4 regions of the Brevibacterium sp. 1718 genome follow, and region 3 is predicted to be linked to each of the others. Evidence: riboswitches for the same ligand, from Rfam matches in the RefSeq annotation. Region 3 holds a riboswitch; each other region holds the start of a gene.
The links. A riboswitch is a leader RNA that binds a small molecule or an ion and turns the genes downstream of it on or off. The one in region 3 is predicted to bind thiamine pyrophosphate.
Positions count from the first base shown of each region.

Region 1: another riboswitch for thiamine pyrophosphate. It lies ahead of ACOZ9V_RS05470 (ECF transporter S component); the one in region 3 lies ahead of ACOZ9V_RS14110 (hydroxyethylthiazole kinase).
Region 2: another riboswitch for thiamine pyrophosphate. It lies ahead of thiO (glycine oxidase ThiO); the one in region 3 lies ahead of ACOZ9V_RS14110 (hydroxyethylthiazole kinase).
Region 4: another riboswitch for thiamine pyrophosphate. It lies ahead of ACOZ9V_RS03880 (TenA family protein); the one in region 3 lies ahead of ACOZ9V_RS14110 (hydroxyethylthiazole kinase).

Region 1 covers NZ_CP186550.1:1,259,448-1,263,360, forward strand. Annotated here, with positions in the region: gene ACOZ9V_RS05465 (ABC transporter ATP-binding protein) at 1-1,082, opposite strand, end outside; gene ACOZ9V_RS05470 (ECF transporter S component) at 1,082-1,711, opposite strand; TPP riboswitch at 1,734-1,842, opposite strand; gene ACOZ9V_RS05475 (metallophosphoesterase) at 1,989-3,913, shown strand, end outside.
Region 2 covers NZ_CP186550.1:1,730,726-1,734,638, reverse strand. Annotated here, with positions in the region: gene ACOZ9V_RS07740 (ketopantoate reductase family protein) at 1-459, opposite strand, end outside; gene thiE (thiamine phosphate synthase) at 456-1,139, opposite strand; TPP riboswitch at 1,151-1,254, shown strand; gene thiO (glycine oxidase ThiO) at 1,244-2,401, shown strand; gene thiS (sulfur carrier protein ThiS) at 2,398-2,655, shown strand; gene ACOZ9V_RS07720 (thiazole synthase) at 2,657-3,424, shown strand; gene moeB (molybdopterin-synthase adenylyltransferase MoeB) at 3,421-3,913, shown strand, end outside.
Region 3 covers NZ_CP186550.1:3,132,273-3,136,185, reverse strand. Annotated here, with positions in the region: gene ACOZ9V_RS14120 (ATP-binding cassette domain-containing protein) at 1-188, shown strand, start outside; gene ACOZ9V_RS14115 (sugar ABC transporter permease) at 185-1,396, shown strand; TPP riboswitch at 1,548-1,681, shown strand; gene ACOZ9V_RS14110 (hydroxyethylthiazole kinase) at 1,669-2,583, shown strand; gene thiE (thiamine phosphate synthase) at 2,580-3,338, shown strand; gene thiD (bifunctional hydroxymethylpyrimidine kinase/phosphomethylpyrimidine kinase) at 3,335-3,913, shown strand, end outside.
Region 4 covers NZ_CP186550.1:908,689-912,601, forward strand. Annotated here, with positions in the region: gene ACOZ9V_RS03875 (phytoene desaturase family protein) at 1-1,191, opposite strand, end outside; gene ACOZ9V_RS03880 (TenA family protein) at 1,246-1,932, opposite strand; TPP riboswitch at 1,927-2,033, opposite strand; gene ACOZ9V_RS03885 (uridine kinase) at 2,090-2,707, opposite strand; gene ACOZ9V_RS03890 (ATP-grasp domain-containing protein) at 2,779-3,804, opposite strand.

The DNA.
Region 1 (3,913 bases), 1.9 Mb from region 3:
TCCTGGAAGACCATGCCGATGCGCGCCGCCAACTGCTTCGACGGCCAGGCGAAAGGCCGGGCCCGTTTGGCTCCTTCCCGCAGGGCCGCCTCGGCGAGGACCTGCCCGGAGAATTCGGGCAGCAGACCCGCCAAGGTCAGGGCCGTCGTCGATTTGCCTGCCCCGTTCGCACCGACGATTCCGAGCGCCTGACCGGCACGCAGGCTCAGCTCCAGGCCGGCCGCGGTGGGGGCGGCCATGCGCGGTCGAGCAACGCTGAGCCGATGGGTGCGCAGCAGAACCTCGCCGAGGCGGCCCGTCGTCCTATTGATTTCTGCGGTTCCGCCTCGGCGCGAGTCGGGGGAGTGCCGCGGCATCCAGATTCCGCAGTCGACGAGTGTGTCGGTCAGGTCCGGATCGGAGAAGATCTGCGCGGGCGGACCTTGGGCAGCAATGCCGTCGCGGCCGAGCACGATGACCCGGTCGACGTGATCGATCCACAGCTCGACCCGGTGTTCGACGACGAGCATGGTCGCCTGTGTCTCGGCCTGCACGGTGAGCACGGCATCGCGGACCTCGGCGGCCGAGGCGGGATCGATATTGGCCGTCGGTTCGTCGAGGACGATGACCTCCGGGGCCATCGCATGGATCCCGGCCAGAGCCAGCCGCTGCTTCTGCCCGCCGGACAGAGCGGCACTCGGATGCTCCGGCGGCAGATCGAGTCCCAGCGCCTGCAGGGACTCGGGGACCTGAGCGTCGATTGTCTCGGACGGGAGTCCGAGGTTCTCCATCCCGAACGCCACATCATCACCGATGCGGGAGAAGATCACCTGAGAATCGGGATCTTGGAGGACCAGCCCGGTGCTGCCTCGGCGGGGATCCGGTTTCTCACCGCCGACGAGGAGTTCACCGGTGGCCTCACCCGATTCCTCGGGCAGGACACCGGCGACGGCGTGGAGGAACGTCGATTTGCCGGCCCCGGAGGCGCCGAGCAGCAGCACTTTCTCTCCGGCCGCGATCTGAAGGTCGAGTGGACCGACAGCCGGCTGGTCACGGTCGGTGTGCGACCATGAGAAGCCGGCGGCCGTGATCGGCAGCGCCATCAGCGCAGACGGCCGGAGGCGAAGGAGCTCAGAGCACCCGTGGCCGCGATCGCCCGATAGGCGAACCAGGCGCCGATCCCGGAGATGACGAGGCCGGAGACGATCGCGCAGACGGCGTAAATCGCCTGGAAGCCGAACTGCCATTCTGCGTTGTACATGATGTTCTCGCTCACGGCCATGAACGCAGCCGCCAGCATGCCCGATGCGGCGGTGACCCACAGGGTGAAGCGCTTGTAGCCGAAGGCGGCGAAGACGAGTTCGGCACCGAGGCCCTGCAGCAGACCCGAGAGCAGAACGGTTGCTCCGAAGTGGGAGCCGAGGACGGCTTCGACGATGGCCGCGATGAGTTCGCACAGGAGCGCGGCACCGGGTTTGCGGATGATCGCACCGGCGAGCGGACCGGCCAGCACCCAGAGCCCGGCGATGAGGCCGATCGACGGCGGGAATGCCTGGAAGGCGAGTTCGAGGACCTTCCAACTCAGCGCCAACACCCAGAACACGAGTCCCACGGCGATGCCGAGAACGGCGGTGGTGACATAGTCGACCACCCGCCACTGTTTGGATTTCGGCGCCGCGGTGAAGGCGCGTGAAGGGGTGGGTGTGGTGTTCGGCGTGGTGGTTTTCGGCATTGTGCCTCCTCATTTCAAGGAGGGGTGAAGAGTCTCGACTTCCTTCGACGGTGCTAACCGCATCAGGTTCGAGGGTCTGCAGCTTTTTCTGCACTCTCAGCGCCCCTGACGGCGCTCCCCTGTCGTAGCCACCACTGTACAACAGGGGAGCGGGGCAGCGACCGGGATCCGTGGCGACGCGGAGGCCGGGGGCGGTCATCGAGGATTCACTTCCCGTTCCCATTCCCGTCGATGGGCCTCGAACAATCGGACACTACTGGTCAGTAGGAATGGGCGGGTGAATACGCATCGACTTAAGAGACCGCTCAGTGCCCTGTCCGCCGCCACCCTGCTCGCCGCTCTGGTGGCGGCCCCGGTGCCCGTGCGTGCCGAACCATCTCTCGGCTCCGGAGGGCCGACCGCGACCCAGGGTGCGAATGCCGACTCTGTTCAGACCCGCAGCCCGGACCGGTCGGATTCGCCCGCCGAGGCGGATGCTGGGAGCGAGGCGATCACCGATACCGTGTTGCAGGTCGGGGCCGACTCCACGGCGCGCAACCTCTCGTGGATGAGTGAGAGTGCCGGTGGGGGAGAGATCCGGTGGGCGCCGGCGAGTGAGCTCGTTGGCGGAAAGCTCCCCGCCGATGCTGACAAGGCTGAGACCACGGACTCGGGCCTTGCCGCCGACCTCAAGCGTCACTTCAACCATGCGAGCATGACCGACCTGAAACCTGGCATTGACTACGCCTACCAGGTCGGCAGCGAAGAGGACGGGTACACCGAGGTGCAGCAGTTCACCACAGGGTCTGCTGGAGGAGACGACGAATTCCTCGTCTTCGGCGACCCCCAGGTCGGTGCCGGAGGCGGGGATCCAGACGACGCTGCCGGTTGGGACCGGACCCTGTCCTCGGCGGCGGCCACTGCTGACGACCCGAGCTTCTTCTACTCGCTGGGAGACCAGGTCAACTCCGCCGGCAACCAGGAGCAGTACGCGCAGTACCTGGCACCGGAAGCGACCCGCACGATCCCGCAGGCGACGACGATCGGCAACCACGATGTGTCTTCGAAAGCCTACGAGCAGCACTTCAACCGACCCAATGTCAGCCAGGATCACGGCGGTGGCGGCGTCATCACCTCCGGCGGCGACTACTGGTTCATCGAGGACGGGGTCCTGTTCCTCAACATCAACTCGAACAGCCCGGACATGGATGCCCACGCCGAGTTCATCGACGAGGTCGTCGCCGAGCACGGAGACCAGGCACGCTGGACTGTTCTCGGGTTCCACCACTCGATCTATTCGACGGCAACCCATTGGGACGACCTCGACGTCAAACGGCTGCGGAAGGCGATCCCTCCGGTCGCGGCCCGCAATGACATCGACCTCGTCGTCTCCGGCCACGACCACATCTATAACCGCACCTTCCTCATGGACGGCGAAGGCAAGCCTGTTGAGGGCTCCGAAGCGGGAGCCGAGGAAGAGAAGGAAGACGGGCAGACGCTCTACCTCACGCTGACCTCGTCATCAGGGTCGAAGTTCTATGACTACGTTCCCGGCCTCGACTGGGAAGGCAAGAGCGTCCACAACGACGTGCCCGCCTTCACGCGGGTCCGGGTCAGCGACGAGGCGCTGCGGGCGACGACCTATGAGGTGCCGGCAGGTGGGCCACCGGCCGATGGTGAGCGCGCGGAAGCGCAGGCCGCAGCCGAGCAGATCGACGATGTCGAACTCAGGCGCGCCGAGGCGGAAGAACCCGCCCCGGATGACGACGCCGGTGCAGACGCCGGTTCCGGCGCCAGCGCGGGTGCCGACTCCGCGGCAGGTGCTGATGATGCAGGTGCGAATGATGACGCCGACAGTGCAGGAACGAGCGACGACGCGGACGCAGGTGCCGATGATGCCGGAACCAGCGACGACGCGGACGCAGGTGCCGAGGATGCCGGAACCAGCGACGACGCTGGTACGGGTGGCACCGCCTCCGACAGCGCCGCCTCCGACGGTGCTGCCTCGGGTGGTGTCGGGTCTGACGGTACCGACGACGAGAACGGAACAGACTCGGGGACAGCAGATGCCGGCACTGCCGACTCCGGCTCCGAGGCAGATGCGACCGAGGCGAACGCCGCAGGAACGGGCGATGATTCGGATTCATCCGGGACCGCATCGGCGAGTGGGGATGGAGACCTGCCCCGCACCGGCGGTGGGCTCGCACTGCCCTTGGCCGTCGG
Region 2 (3,913 bases), 1.4 Mb from region 3:
GGCTCCGTCCCTGATGGTGCCGACGATCTTGACGAACCCTCCGAGCACCTGTCCGGGGTATCTGCTCTGCAGCTTCTCGATCTGAGCCATGCCGTTGAGGAACGGAATGATCGTCGTCTGCTCGCCCACAGCCGGTCCGATATCGGCGATGACCGAGTCGAGTCCACCCGCTTTGACCGCGACGATAACGAGGTCGAAGGTTCGTGGTGCGGCTGTGAGTTCCTCAGCGGTGATGACATCGACCTGATTCGTCCGATCATCACCGGGTGCAGTGAAGCGCAGCCCCTCAGCGCGGACCGTCTCCGCCCGTGCCTGCCGGAGCAGGAAAGTGACATCGCGTCCGGCCTCCTGCAGATAGGTGCCGAACGCTCCGCCGGTCGCCCCCGCCCCGGCGATGAGAATCGACAGGTCAGCGCCAGCACCCATTCCGTCGGATGCGCTGTCAGCTGCTTGGGTCATTCCAACTCCTCCTTGAGCTCCCGCGCGGCCGCAGCGGGATCCTCAGCCGAGGCTATCGCACGGACGACGACGGCACGCCTCGCGCCCGCCTGCCGGATCGCATCCAGCCTCTCCCCCATCGCGATACCGCCGATCGCGAACCACGGTTTGGCCGCCTCGGCGGCGGTTGCGGTCAGCAGCGCCGTCCCCACAGAGGCGCGGCCTGGCTTCGTCGGGGTCTCCCAGACCGGCCCGACACAGAAATAGTCGGTCTCCGGGTCCGCCTCGGCGGCGAGCGCCTGCTCGAGGGAATGGGTCGAGCGGCCGAGGATGACATCGGGTCCGAGCACAGCCCTGGCCTGAGCACTGGTGAGGTCGCCCTGACCGACGTGGAAGACGTCGGCGTCGGTCAGCAGCGCAACGTCGGCACGGTCATTGACTGAGAAGAGCTTGTCGTGACGGGCGGCGATATCTTTGAGGACCTCCAATGCCGCGATCTCGGCGCGGGCCTCGAGGCTCTTGTCCCTCAGTTGGATGATGTCGACACCTCCACGGTAGGCGGCGTCGAGGAACTCGGCGAGGTCGCCCTGACCGGTCCGGGCATCGGTGCACAGGTAGAGCTTCGCCTCTGCCAGTCGCGCCTCTCTCCAGGCTCTCTTCGTCTGCCGCGCTGCGGTGCGCGGTGGCATCTGTGTGGTCATGGTCATAGAGTAGAGGAGTTCGCGGGAGCCTCCCAACGAGGCTGAGAGGGCGTAAGAGCCGACCGTCAGACCTGATGCGGATCATGCCGCCGGAGGGAGAAGCTGTGAGAGTCATTGTCGTCGGCGCCGGGATCATCGGCCTGTCCACGGCCTGGTATCTGCGCCGCCTCGGTACCGAAGTCACCATCATCGATCCTGCGCCCGCTCAGGGTGCGAGCCATGCTGCCGCAGGGATGCTCGCTCCCGCCGCCGAGGTGGTCTGGGGGCAGACTCCCCTGTACCCGCTGATGCGAGCCTCCGCACAGATGTATCCTCAGTTCTCCGCCGAGGTGGCGAGCGCCGCTGGCAGCGATCTCGGTTTTTCGGATGCCGGAACATTGGTGTGCGCCGGTGACCGAGCTGATCTGCAGGCTCTGCGGGAGCTGCGCGATGCACAGTCGCGGTCCGGTTTCGCCACCGAGCTCATCACCGGCAGTGCTGCCCGCCGGGTTGAGCCGTCGTTGTCGCCTGCCGTCGCCGGGGCAGTCCACATTCCAGGCGATCACTCGATCGACCCCCGTCGGCTCACTGCCGCATTGCTGACTGTCCTGTCCTCTCACTCAGGAGGCTTCATTCGCCAGCGGGCGGCCAGCCTGATCAAGGACGGCGATACGACTGTGGGAGTCGCACTGGGCGATGGCCGCCGGTTGGAGGCCGATCAGGTGATCATCTGCGCCGGCAGCGCTGTGTCCGCGATCGTCGGTGCCCCGCAGCTGCCTCTGCGTGAGGTCTGGGGTGATGTTCTGCGACTGCGCGCCTCCGCGAAGGCGACTCCGCTGCTGAGCCGCACCATCCGCGGGCTGGTCAATGGTCGCCCCGTCTACCTGGTTCCTCGCCCGGACGGCGAGATCGTGCTCGGTGCCAGTTCGCGTGAGGACGGACTCTCCGGCACTCCGGCCGGGGCGATTCACCGGCTCCTCGCCGACGGGCAGCGACTGGTCCCGGGCATCCTCGACGCGGAGATCACCGATATCACCACCCGTGCCCGGCCCGGTTCTCCGGACGACCTGCCGATGATCGGCCGCATCGATCCCGGCTGCATCGTGAGCACCGGGTATTTCCGCCACGGCATCCTCTTGGCCCCGTTCGGCGGCAGGCTCGGTGCCGAGCTCGCCCTGGGCGTCGCCTCCGACTGGCCTCCTGACGGGACGCTCGAGTCCGTGTCCCCACACCGCTTCACCACAGACCACACCAGTGCCTACCCGATGAGGAGCATCTCATGACCGACCACGAACACTCACCGACCATCGTCCTCAACGGCGCTCGCCATGAGCTGCCGGGTGCCACCTCGGCGCTCGACCTCATCGCCGACGTCACCGGACGGGAACTGAACCCCGATGGGACACCAGCCGACGGCGGCCGCCTGGGCATCGCCCTGGCCGTCGACGGTGAAGTCATCCGTCGCGGTGCCTGGTCCGATTGCACCCTGGCCGACGGGCACACCGTCGACATCGTCACCGCTGTGCAGGGAGGTTGAGATGACCTGGACGATCGATGATGTGGAGATGTCGTCTCGCCTCGTGATGGGCACGGGTGGGGCGAGTTCCCTGAGCATTCTCGAAGACGCACTCGTGGCTTCGGGAACCGAGCTGACCACTGTGGCGATGCGCCGTTTCGATGCCGAGTCCCGCGACTCAGTGTTCACCATGCTCCAGCGTCTGGGTATTCGGGTGCTGCCGAACACCGCCGGCTGCTATACGGCCCGGGATGCCGTGCTCACCGCCCGACTGGCCCGAGAGGCGCTGGAGACGAATTGGGTGAAGCTCGAGGTCATCGCGGATGAGGACACCCTGCTGCCGGATCCCATCGAGCTCTTCGCCGCAGCCGAGGAGCTCGTCCTCGATGGGTTCACGGTCTTCGCCTACACGAACGACGATCCGGCCCTGGCGAAGCGTCTGGAGGACGCTGGCGTGGCTGTGGTGATGCCGGCCGGTGCTCCGATCGGCAGTGGGCTGGGCATCCTCAACCCTCACAACATCGAGACCATCGTCTCCCGTGCACAGGTGCCCGTCATCCTCGACGCCGGTGTCGGCACCGCCTCCGATGCCGCTCTGGCGATGGAGCTCGGGTGCACCGCGGTGCTGCTGGCCTCGGCGGTCACCCGCGCCCACGATGCTCACGCCATGGCCCGGGCGATGGCTTTGGCCGTCGAGGCCGGGCATCTGGCGGCCGGAGCCGGGAGGATTCCCAAACGACCGTTGGCATTGGCATCATCGCCGTTCGATGGAATGGTCGCAGCACGATGACCACCGTTGCCGCCACTCCTCCGTCGCTGCCTCCTCTCGTCGACCCCGTGGAGTCTCTGTCCCGGACGGAGCTGGAACGCTACTCCCGGCACCTGAGCCTGCCGGGATTCGGACTCGAGGGACAACGGCGTCTGCGGGCCGCCTCGGTGCTGGTCATCGGCGCCGGCGGGCTCGGGGCTCCAGTCCTCAACTATCTCGCGGCCGCAGGAGTCGGGTCGATCACGATCATCGACGATGACGTGGTGGAGGCCTCGAACCTGCAGCGCCAGATCATCCACCGGAATGCGGATGTGGGCCGACCGAAGGTCTCATCTGCCGCCGATGCCGTGCACCGGCTCGATCCGAACTTCGAGGTGCGCACGATCGCGGAACGGCTGAGCCCGGAGAATGTGCTCGGTCTCTTCGCTGAACACGATGTCGTCGTTGACGGGGCGGACAACTTCGCCACTCGGTACTTATCCAATGATGCCGCCGAACTCACCGGCACCC
Region 3 (3,913 bases):
TGCTGCTCGTCAGCCACAATATGGCCGATGTGCAGGCGGTGTGCGACCGGGTGCACGTGCTGCGGCTGGGCAAGGACGCCGGTGATTTCCCCGGTGACGAGCGCACCGATGTGCTGGTCGCCGCGATCACCGGAGCCAGCGACAATGTCGTGACCAAACGCGCCGCACGGAGGGGTGAGCGTCGATGACCCGCAATTCCTTCATCACCGATGAGCGGATCTCGTCCGAAGGCGTGATCGGCACCTTCGTCCGCCGGGTCAAAGAGGGGCAGCTGGGGTCGTTCCCGGTCATCCTCGCACTCATCGTCATCGTCATCGTATTCCAGTCGGCCGACTCGAACTTCATCTCTCCGGCCAACCTAGTCAACCTCTCCACTCAGGTCGCGTTCCTCGCGATCCTGGCTCTCGGCATCAACCTCATCCTGCTCCTCGGCGAGATCGATCTGTCTCTGGCGCAATTGGGCGGTTTGGCCGCCTCGCTGCTCGGTGTCTTGGTGGTAAGGCAAGGTGTGCCGCCGGCCTTGGCGCTGGTCATCATGCTGCTGCTCGGCCTAGTCGTCGGCGCGATTCAAGGTTGGTTCTTCGCCGTCGTCGGCATCCCGGCGTTCGTCGTCACCTTGGCCGGTCTGCTCGCGTTCACCGGTCTGACTCTGACGACATTGGGCACGCAGAAGAACCTGTCGATGTCGGACACCTTCGCCTTCGACTTCGCCAGCTTCTACTTTCCTGCGATCTGGGCCTATATCTTCGGCGCCGTCGCGATCATCGGCTTCGGCTGCGGCATCATCTATTCGAAGCTGCGCCGCCACCGGGAGGGTCTCAGCGCTCCGAGCTGGATCTCTGTGATCGTGCGGATCGTGCTGCTGGCCGCGATCGTGTTCGGGTTCCTCATCCTCGTCAATCAGGACTTCGGTCTGGCGATGCCTTTCTTCCTCATGATCGTCATTGCGATCATCATCGACCTCGTGCTGCGCAAGACCCGCTACGGTCGTTCCATCTACGCCGTCGGCGGCAAGGTCGAAGCTGCACGGCGTGCCGGCATCCGCGTGACCTGGGTGCGCATCAGCGTGTTCATGGCAGCCGGAGTGCTGGCCGCATTGTTCGGCTTCATCAAGACCGGTGTGACGACAAATGCGGGATCGACGCTGGTGAGCACGCAGGACCTGCTCAATGCGATCGCTGCAGCTGTCATCGGCGGCACCTCGCTGTTCGGCGGACGCGGAACCGCCTGGGCAGCCGTGCTCGGTGCTCTGGTCGTCGGTGCGATCAACAACGGTCTCTACCTCATCGGCTTCAACTCCGATGCACAGCAGATCATCACCGCACTTGTTCTGCTCACCGCAGTTGTCATCGATGCGCTCAGCCGCCGCGGTCAGAGGTACGTCGGGCGCGGGTAGTGGGGCGTTAAGCTCTCTCTGCCGACCGCTCGCCTTAGCGTCGAGCGCGCAATGCATAGCTTGATACAGCGACGTTGAGTCGAGCGGTCGGTGCTGAGCATCCAAGCAGAGTATGGAGTCGCCCGTGTCCGACCGGGCTGATACAGTCGGAGCCAATGACATGGGGTGCCTCATGAGGATCCGTTCGCACCAAGACGCTGCGCACGGAGGACACCGAGGCTGAGAGAACACCCATCGAACCTGATCTGGGCCATACTAGCGAAGGGATCGTCATGGTTGACTTCGACCTGCGTTCTGCGAATGCGCGTCTGCGCGCAAGCAATCCACTCATCCAGTGCATCACGAACACCGTCGTGCAGCAGTTCAGCGCCAACGTGCTCCTGGCCATCGGCGCCTCCCCGGCAATGCTCGATCACGAAGCAGACGCCGGTCAGTTTGCCGGGATCGCCAGCGGAATCCTCGTCAACTTCGGAACCGCCTCGAACCACCAGCTGCTCGCCGCCGATGCCGCCATCGACGTCGCCAACACCGCCGGAAAACCCTGGGTCCTCGACCCCGTAAGCGTCGGCGCCGTCGACTTCCGCACCTCCCGCATCCGCCGCGCCGCCGCCGATCACCCGACCGCCATCCGCGGCAACGCCTCCGAGATCGCCGCACTCGCCGGAGTCGGACTCGGTGGTCGTGGAGTCGACTCCACCGATGAAGTCGACGCCGTCCTACCCGCTGCCGCGAAGCTGGCCCGAGAGACCGGTGCCATCGTCGCCGTCTCCGGACCCACCGATGCCGTCGTCGCCCACATCGACGGCACTGACCACGTCGCCCGCATCTCAGGTGGACATGAGTTCATGCCGCTCGTCATCGGCACCGGCTGCTCACTCGGTGCCGTCACCGTCGCCTACCTGGCCGCCGCCCGAGCCGGACTCGCCGACCCCGACGCCGACGTCTCAGCCGTCAACGCCACTGAGCAGTCCGCGAACGGTGGGGACGCCTCGGCGAAGTTCGAAGCCGTCGTCGCCGCCCACGCCCACTTCGCGGTCGCCGGGGAACTCGCCGCCGATGGTGCGAAGGGGTCCGGCAGCTACTCGGTGAACTTTCTCGACGCACTCCACACCGTCGACGGTGACCGACTCGCACAGGCGAGAATCGGCCTCGACACGCTCACCGCCGGCGAAGGCGTCCAGGCATGACCGCCGGATCCGCCCACATCGCCGACAACCCGGCTGACGACGGCGCGACCGCGAACGACCGAGACGGCTCGGCCGACCGCTTCGCCGGAATCGACACGCGCCTCTACCTCGTCACCGACTCCGCGCAATGCGAGGCCGCCGGCCGCAGCGTCGCCGAAACCGTGCAGGCCGCCGTCGCCGGGGGAGTGGGCATCGTCCAGGTCCGCGACAAAGACATCGACGATGCAGGCTTCTATTCGCTCACCCGCCAGGTCATCGCCGCCGTCGACGCCGCCACCCGCGACACCGACCGCACGGTCCCCGTCGTCCTCAACGACCGCGTCGAGGTGGCCCGCCGCCTCATCGACGAAGGCGAGAACGTGCACATCCACGTCGGCCAAACTGACACCACCGTCGCCGAGGTGCGCGCCGCCCTGGGTGCGGAACCGCTCATCGGTCTCTCGGCCGCGAACAGCGACGAATTCGCCGCCGCCCGAGACTCCGGAGTCGTCGACCTCGTCGGCATCGGACCGGTCTTTGACACCTCCACGAAAGCAGACGCCCCCGGCGGAATCGGACCGGACCGCCTCGGGGAACTGGTCGCAGAAGCGGGCATCCCCGCGGTCGCGATCGGCGGCATCAACGCCGATCGTGCCCCTGACCTGCAGGGACGTGGGCTGATCGGGATCTGCGTGGTCTCGGCGATCTGCATGGCCGACGATCCGAAGACGGCAGCAGAGGAGCTGCTCGCCGCATACGCCGGGAGTGCACAGTGACAACCCGCCCGCCGATCACCCTGTCCATCGCCGGCACCGATCCCTCCGGCGGTGCCGGAATCCATGCCGACCTCAAGACCTTCACCGCGCGGAAGACCATGGGCACGACCGTCATCACCGCCCTCGTCGCGCAGAACACGCACGGTGTGTCCCGCGTCTATCCGATCGACGTCGATTTCGTCGCCGATCAGTTCGACTCCGTGCTCGGCGACCTGCCCGTCGATGCGACGAAATCGGGGATGCTCGGCAGCCGTGACCTCGTCGAACTCGTCGTCGATCGCGCCGCCGAAGGCCGGCTCGGCTTCTATACCGTCGACCCGGTGATGATCGCGACCTCCGGCCACCGCCTCCTCGAGACCGATGCCGTCGAGGCCGTGCGCACCCACCTGCTGCCGGTCGCCGACCTCATCACCCCCAACCTCCCCGAGGCGGCCCTGCTGATCTCCGACGACGAACCCGAAGCGCAGACGACTGAAGCCATGCGTGACCAGGCTCGGCGCCTGCTCGAACGCGGCCCCGGAGCTGTCCTGCTCAAGGGCGGGCACGGCAGCGAGGACGAGGTCATCGACATCCTC
Region 4 (3,913 bases), 2.0 Mb from region 3:
GCGGAAGCCCGGGGCGAAGCGTTCGAGCTGGCGGGTGATGTACTCGGTCGGGTCGAGCGGGCAGTCGAAGGGCACGTGCGCATACGTCCACAGCGGTCGCAGGCCGTTCACCTCGCGGGATGGGTCGAAGACGGTCGGATCCGAGACGAGGCACACGGGATCGGCGGGCATGCGACCGGACATCACCTGTGCCTCGGCGGCGGCCATCTGCGTCCGGGATCCGCCGATGTGGATAGTGCCGGCACGGCCGACCTCGGGGTCGGACCAGGGGACCGGTCCATTGAGGACGAAGTCGACCTTGGCAGCGGCGTTGCCGTGTTTGAAGCTGCGCAGGGCTTTGTCGACGTGGCTCGGGATGAGGCCGGAGAAGATCTGCGCGGCGTTCAGCGCCGAGGTGTCGAGCAGGTAGGCGCGGGCAGCGGGCATGTCCGATACGTGGTCGATGCGCGCATCCGTGTGCACGGTTCCGCCGTGGGCTTCGAGGTCGGCGACGAGGTAGTCGATGATCGACTGCGATCCGCCGATGGGGGAGGGCCAGCCGCCCGCGTGGGCGACGGTAGAGAGCATCGTGGCCGTGGCCGCGGTGCCCATCGCCGGCAGCCCACCGATGGCGTGCGCGGCGACGCCGGTGAACAGGGCCTGGGAGGATTCGTGGGAGAGCGGAATGTTCCACGCGGGACTGGCCTGGGACAGGAGCCGCAGGCCGAACTTCACGACGTTCGCGATGCCGGGAAGATCGCGCAGGGTCTCTGGCACAGAACGTTTGTCACCGAGGGAGAGCCAGATCGCGTCATCGACCCGGTCGAGCAGCGGAGCGAAGAAACGCCGCCATTCCGGTCCTGCCGCGCCGAGGTGGTCGACCGTCTTTTCGAGATCGTGGAAGGCCAGCGCGGCGGGTTTGCCGTCGAGGGGCTGGGCGTAGGAGATCTCGGGGGTGGTGAACTCGAGGCCGCGGGCACGCAGGTCGAAGTCGACGAAGAAGGGGCTGGCGATGGCCAGTGGGTGGACGGCCGAGCAGATGTCATGAGTGACGCCGGGGGCCAGACCGAGGTCGAGGGTGCGGGCGCCGCCGCCGATCGTCGGCTGAGCCTCGTAGACTTCGACGCTCAGCCCGGCACGGGCCATGGTGACGGCGGCGGCCATGCCGTTCGGGCCGGATCCGATGACGACTGCATCTACACCTGTGCTCATGGGGCCAGTCTAGGTCAGTGAGATGGACGGCTGCGGTGTGCGTTCCCTGGCGGCTCAGTTGTCGTACACGTTGTCGAAGAAAGCGCATTCGAGGTCGACGGCGTGCCGCCACACGCGGGTCAGGGACTCGGCGGCTTCGGCGTCGCCGGAGGGGAAGACGCGTTCGAGTTCGTCGACGAGGAACTGCACCCACCCGTGAAAGGCCTCGCCTCGGTGGAGATCGATCCAGCCTCGGTGAATATGTCGCGGCGGCATGTCCTTCCGGGACTCGGCCCAGTCGAGATAGAGCCATTCGGCGACAACGAGGACGACGAGCAGCTGCGGATACGACGCCGAAGCGACTGACGAGTCCATGAGATTGCGGAACCCAACCGTCGGGGCGGTCAGTTCCGGGTGGAGATAATCGGCTGTATCGACTCCCAATTCGGCGAAGGAGTCGACGAAATAGGTGTCCTCATCGGCGACGAGCATTCCCAGCTGTCGGGCGAACCGCAGCTTCGCCTCGAGTTCATCGGCGTGGGCCACGCACGCGCCGAGCATCGACAGAAACGACTCGAAGAACTGATAGTCCTGCACCAGATAGTCGCGCATCACTGCGTCGTCGATGCTGCCGGCGAAGAGATCCTGGACGAATCTGTGTTCGACGGCTCCCGCCCACTGCCGGCTGGTCGAACTCACCAGTGCTGATACCGCTCCGTCGGCGTCCACGGTGATCGATGTGTCGAAATCTGTGGTGGTCATTGCTTGTCCACTCCCTCCGCCGGTGCTCACCGGATCAGGTTCAAAGGGTCTGCATGCGCACTCTCAGCGCCGGTCCTTTCGGCGCTCCCCTGTAGCACATCGACACTATCATCGGGATAAGGTGTGCTGTCAGAGCGAACGGGCCAGGGCCGGCAGATCAGGGCCGGTCGGGCCCGGACCGGCGGATCAGGGTCGGCCGTTCCAGATCGCGATTGTCGAGCACCCATGTGGCGTTTTCCCACGGAGCAGCCTCGGCGAAGTAGAGTCGCTGACCACCGACGTAGCGGCGATTCGACTCATCCTCGGGATCGGCATCGAAGGCTCCGGCAAATCGCTCGTTTCCTCGTGGGACCGAGACTTCAAACGGAACATCGACCCAGATGCTCGCATCCCAGAGATCCACAAGCTCGGGACGATGGAGGAAGATTCCCTCGACCAGGAGGACGCAGTCGTTCGGCAGGCTCCGAGGTTCGGGCGCTATCGGCCGATCCTTGTCGACGTCCCACACGGCTGGAACGACCGAGTCGCCTCGTCGAAGTGGTTCGACGACGGATTCGACGAAGGCTCCGTAATCATAGGAACGGCGATAGAAGGTGTCTGGCCCCTTGCCTTGGGCGTAGCGGATCGCCCGAGGGTGGTGGAACCCGTCGATGCTGATGGCGGTGACCCGGCGGTCGGAATCTTGTCCAGGAACGTCCGCAGCGGTCTTGGCCAAATTCACGAGCTCGTGAGCGAGCATCGTCTTCCCCACACCGTCGACCCCATCGAGGGCCACGAGAGCGCGTTGCCTAGGCCGGACTGCGCGGAGATCGGCGAGCAGGTGACGTAGGACCGTGTCCCGGGACCTCACCTGGATGCGGACCCGGCGAGTGGCACGGACGGTGGGGCCGCCTCGGCGAGGGTGTCGGCGATGAAATCGGCGATACGGTCCGCGGCAGGCTGACGACCTGCCGACTGTTCGGCGGACTCGACGGACGGGTTGTAGTTCGTGTTCGTGTTGATGTCGTAGACGACCTGACGGCCGTCGGCGGTCTCGATGAACTCGACGCCGGCGATCTCGATGCCGAGGTCGGCCAACAACGTCTCGAGCCGAGCGATGAGCGGTGTTCCGGCCGTGATCTCCTCACGGCGGGCGAACTGGGGGACCGCCTCGACGTCGGGATCGGCCCCGGCACTCGGAATCGTGCAGGCATCGGCCGGGCACAGCTCGAACGACCCACCTGAGATGTCGACGCGCACCGCATAGTGGAAGCGTCCGCCGATGACTTCGGCACGGGTGATGAACGGCTGGGCAGGCTGCACATATTCCTGGATGAGGGTGATGCCGTCGATCGGCGCATTCGCTCCACCGGGCGCGAACTCATCGGCGACCGCCTCGAGCTCGGCGTGGGAGTCGAAGCGACGCACACCGAGGCCCTTGCCGCCCTGATTGTGCTTCGTGATGAATGGGGGAGTGAAGCCGGCCGCGGCGTCGACGAGCGCCCCCGGTCCGAACGCGGCGGCGGTGCGCGGAACATCGAAGCCCCGGCCGGCCAGCTCGCGATGCTGACGGACCTTGCTCACCTCGAGCTCGTAGACATCGCGTCCGTTGATGACTCGGCGGCCGGCGGCGGCGAGCCAGTCGAGGACCGCACGCCCGTACTCCTTCACATGCGGATCGGTCCGGGTGTGCGCCGACGCCGACAGCCGCGACCAGAACACCCCCTGTGGGGGCTCGGCGTCGAGATCGATCGTGGTCTCGGGCAGCAGCCATTCGACGTGTGCGACGCCGAGGCGGTCGAGCGCATCCGTGAATGGTGCGATCCATTCCGGATTGTCGTGGATGATGTGCACCGTCGGAGTGCCGCCGACGGGCAGGGCATGAGAACTCATCGCGAACCTTCATCGTGTGGAGCCGGTGCGGCCGAGAGTACGCGGAAACATCGGCGGATCTGCTCAACAATCCTACGCCCTGGTGTCCAGCCCTTCGCTGTGTCAGTGC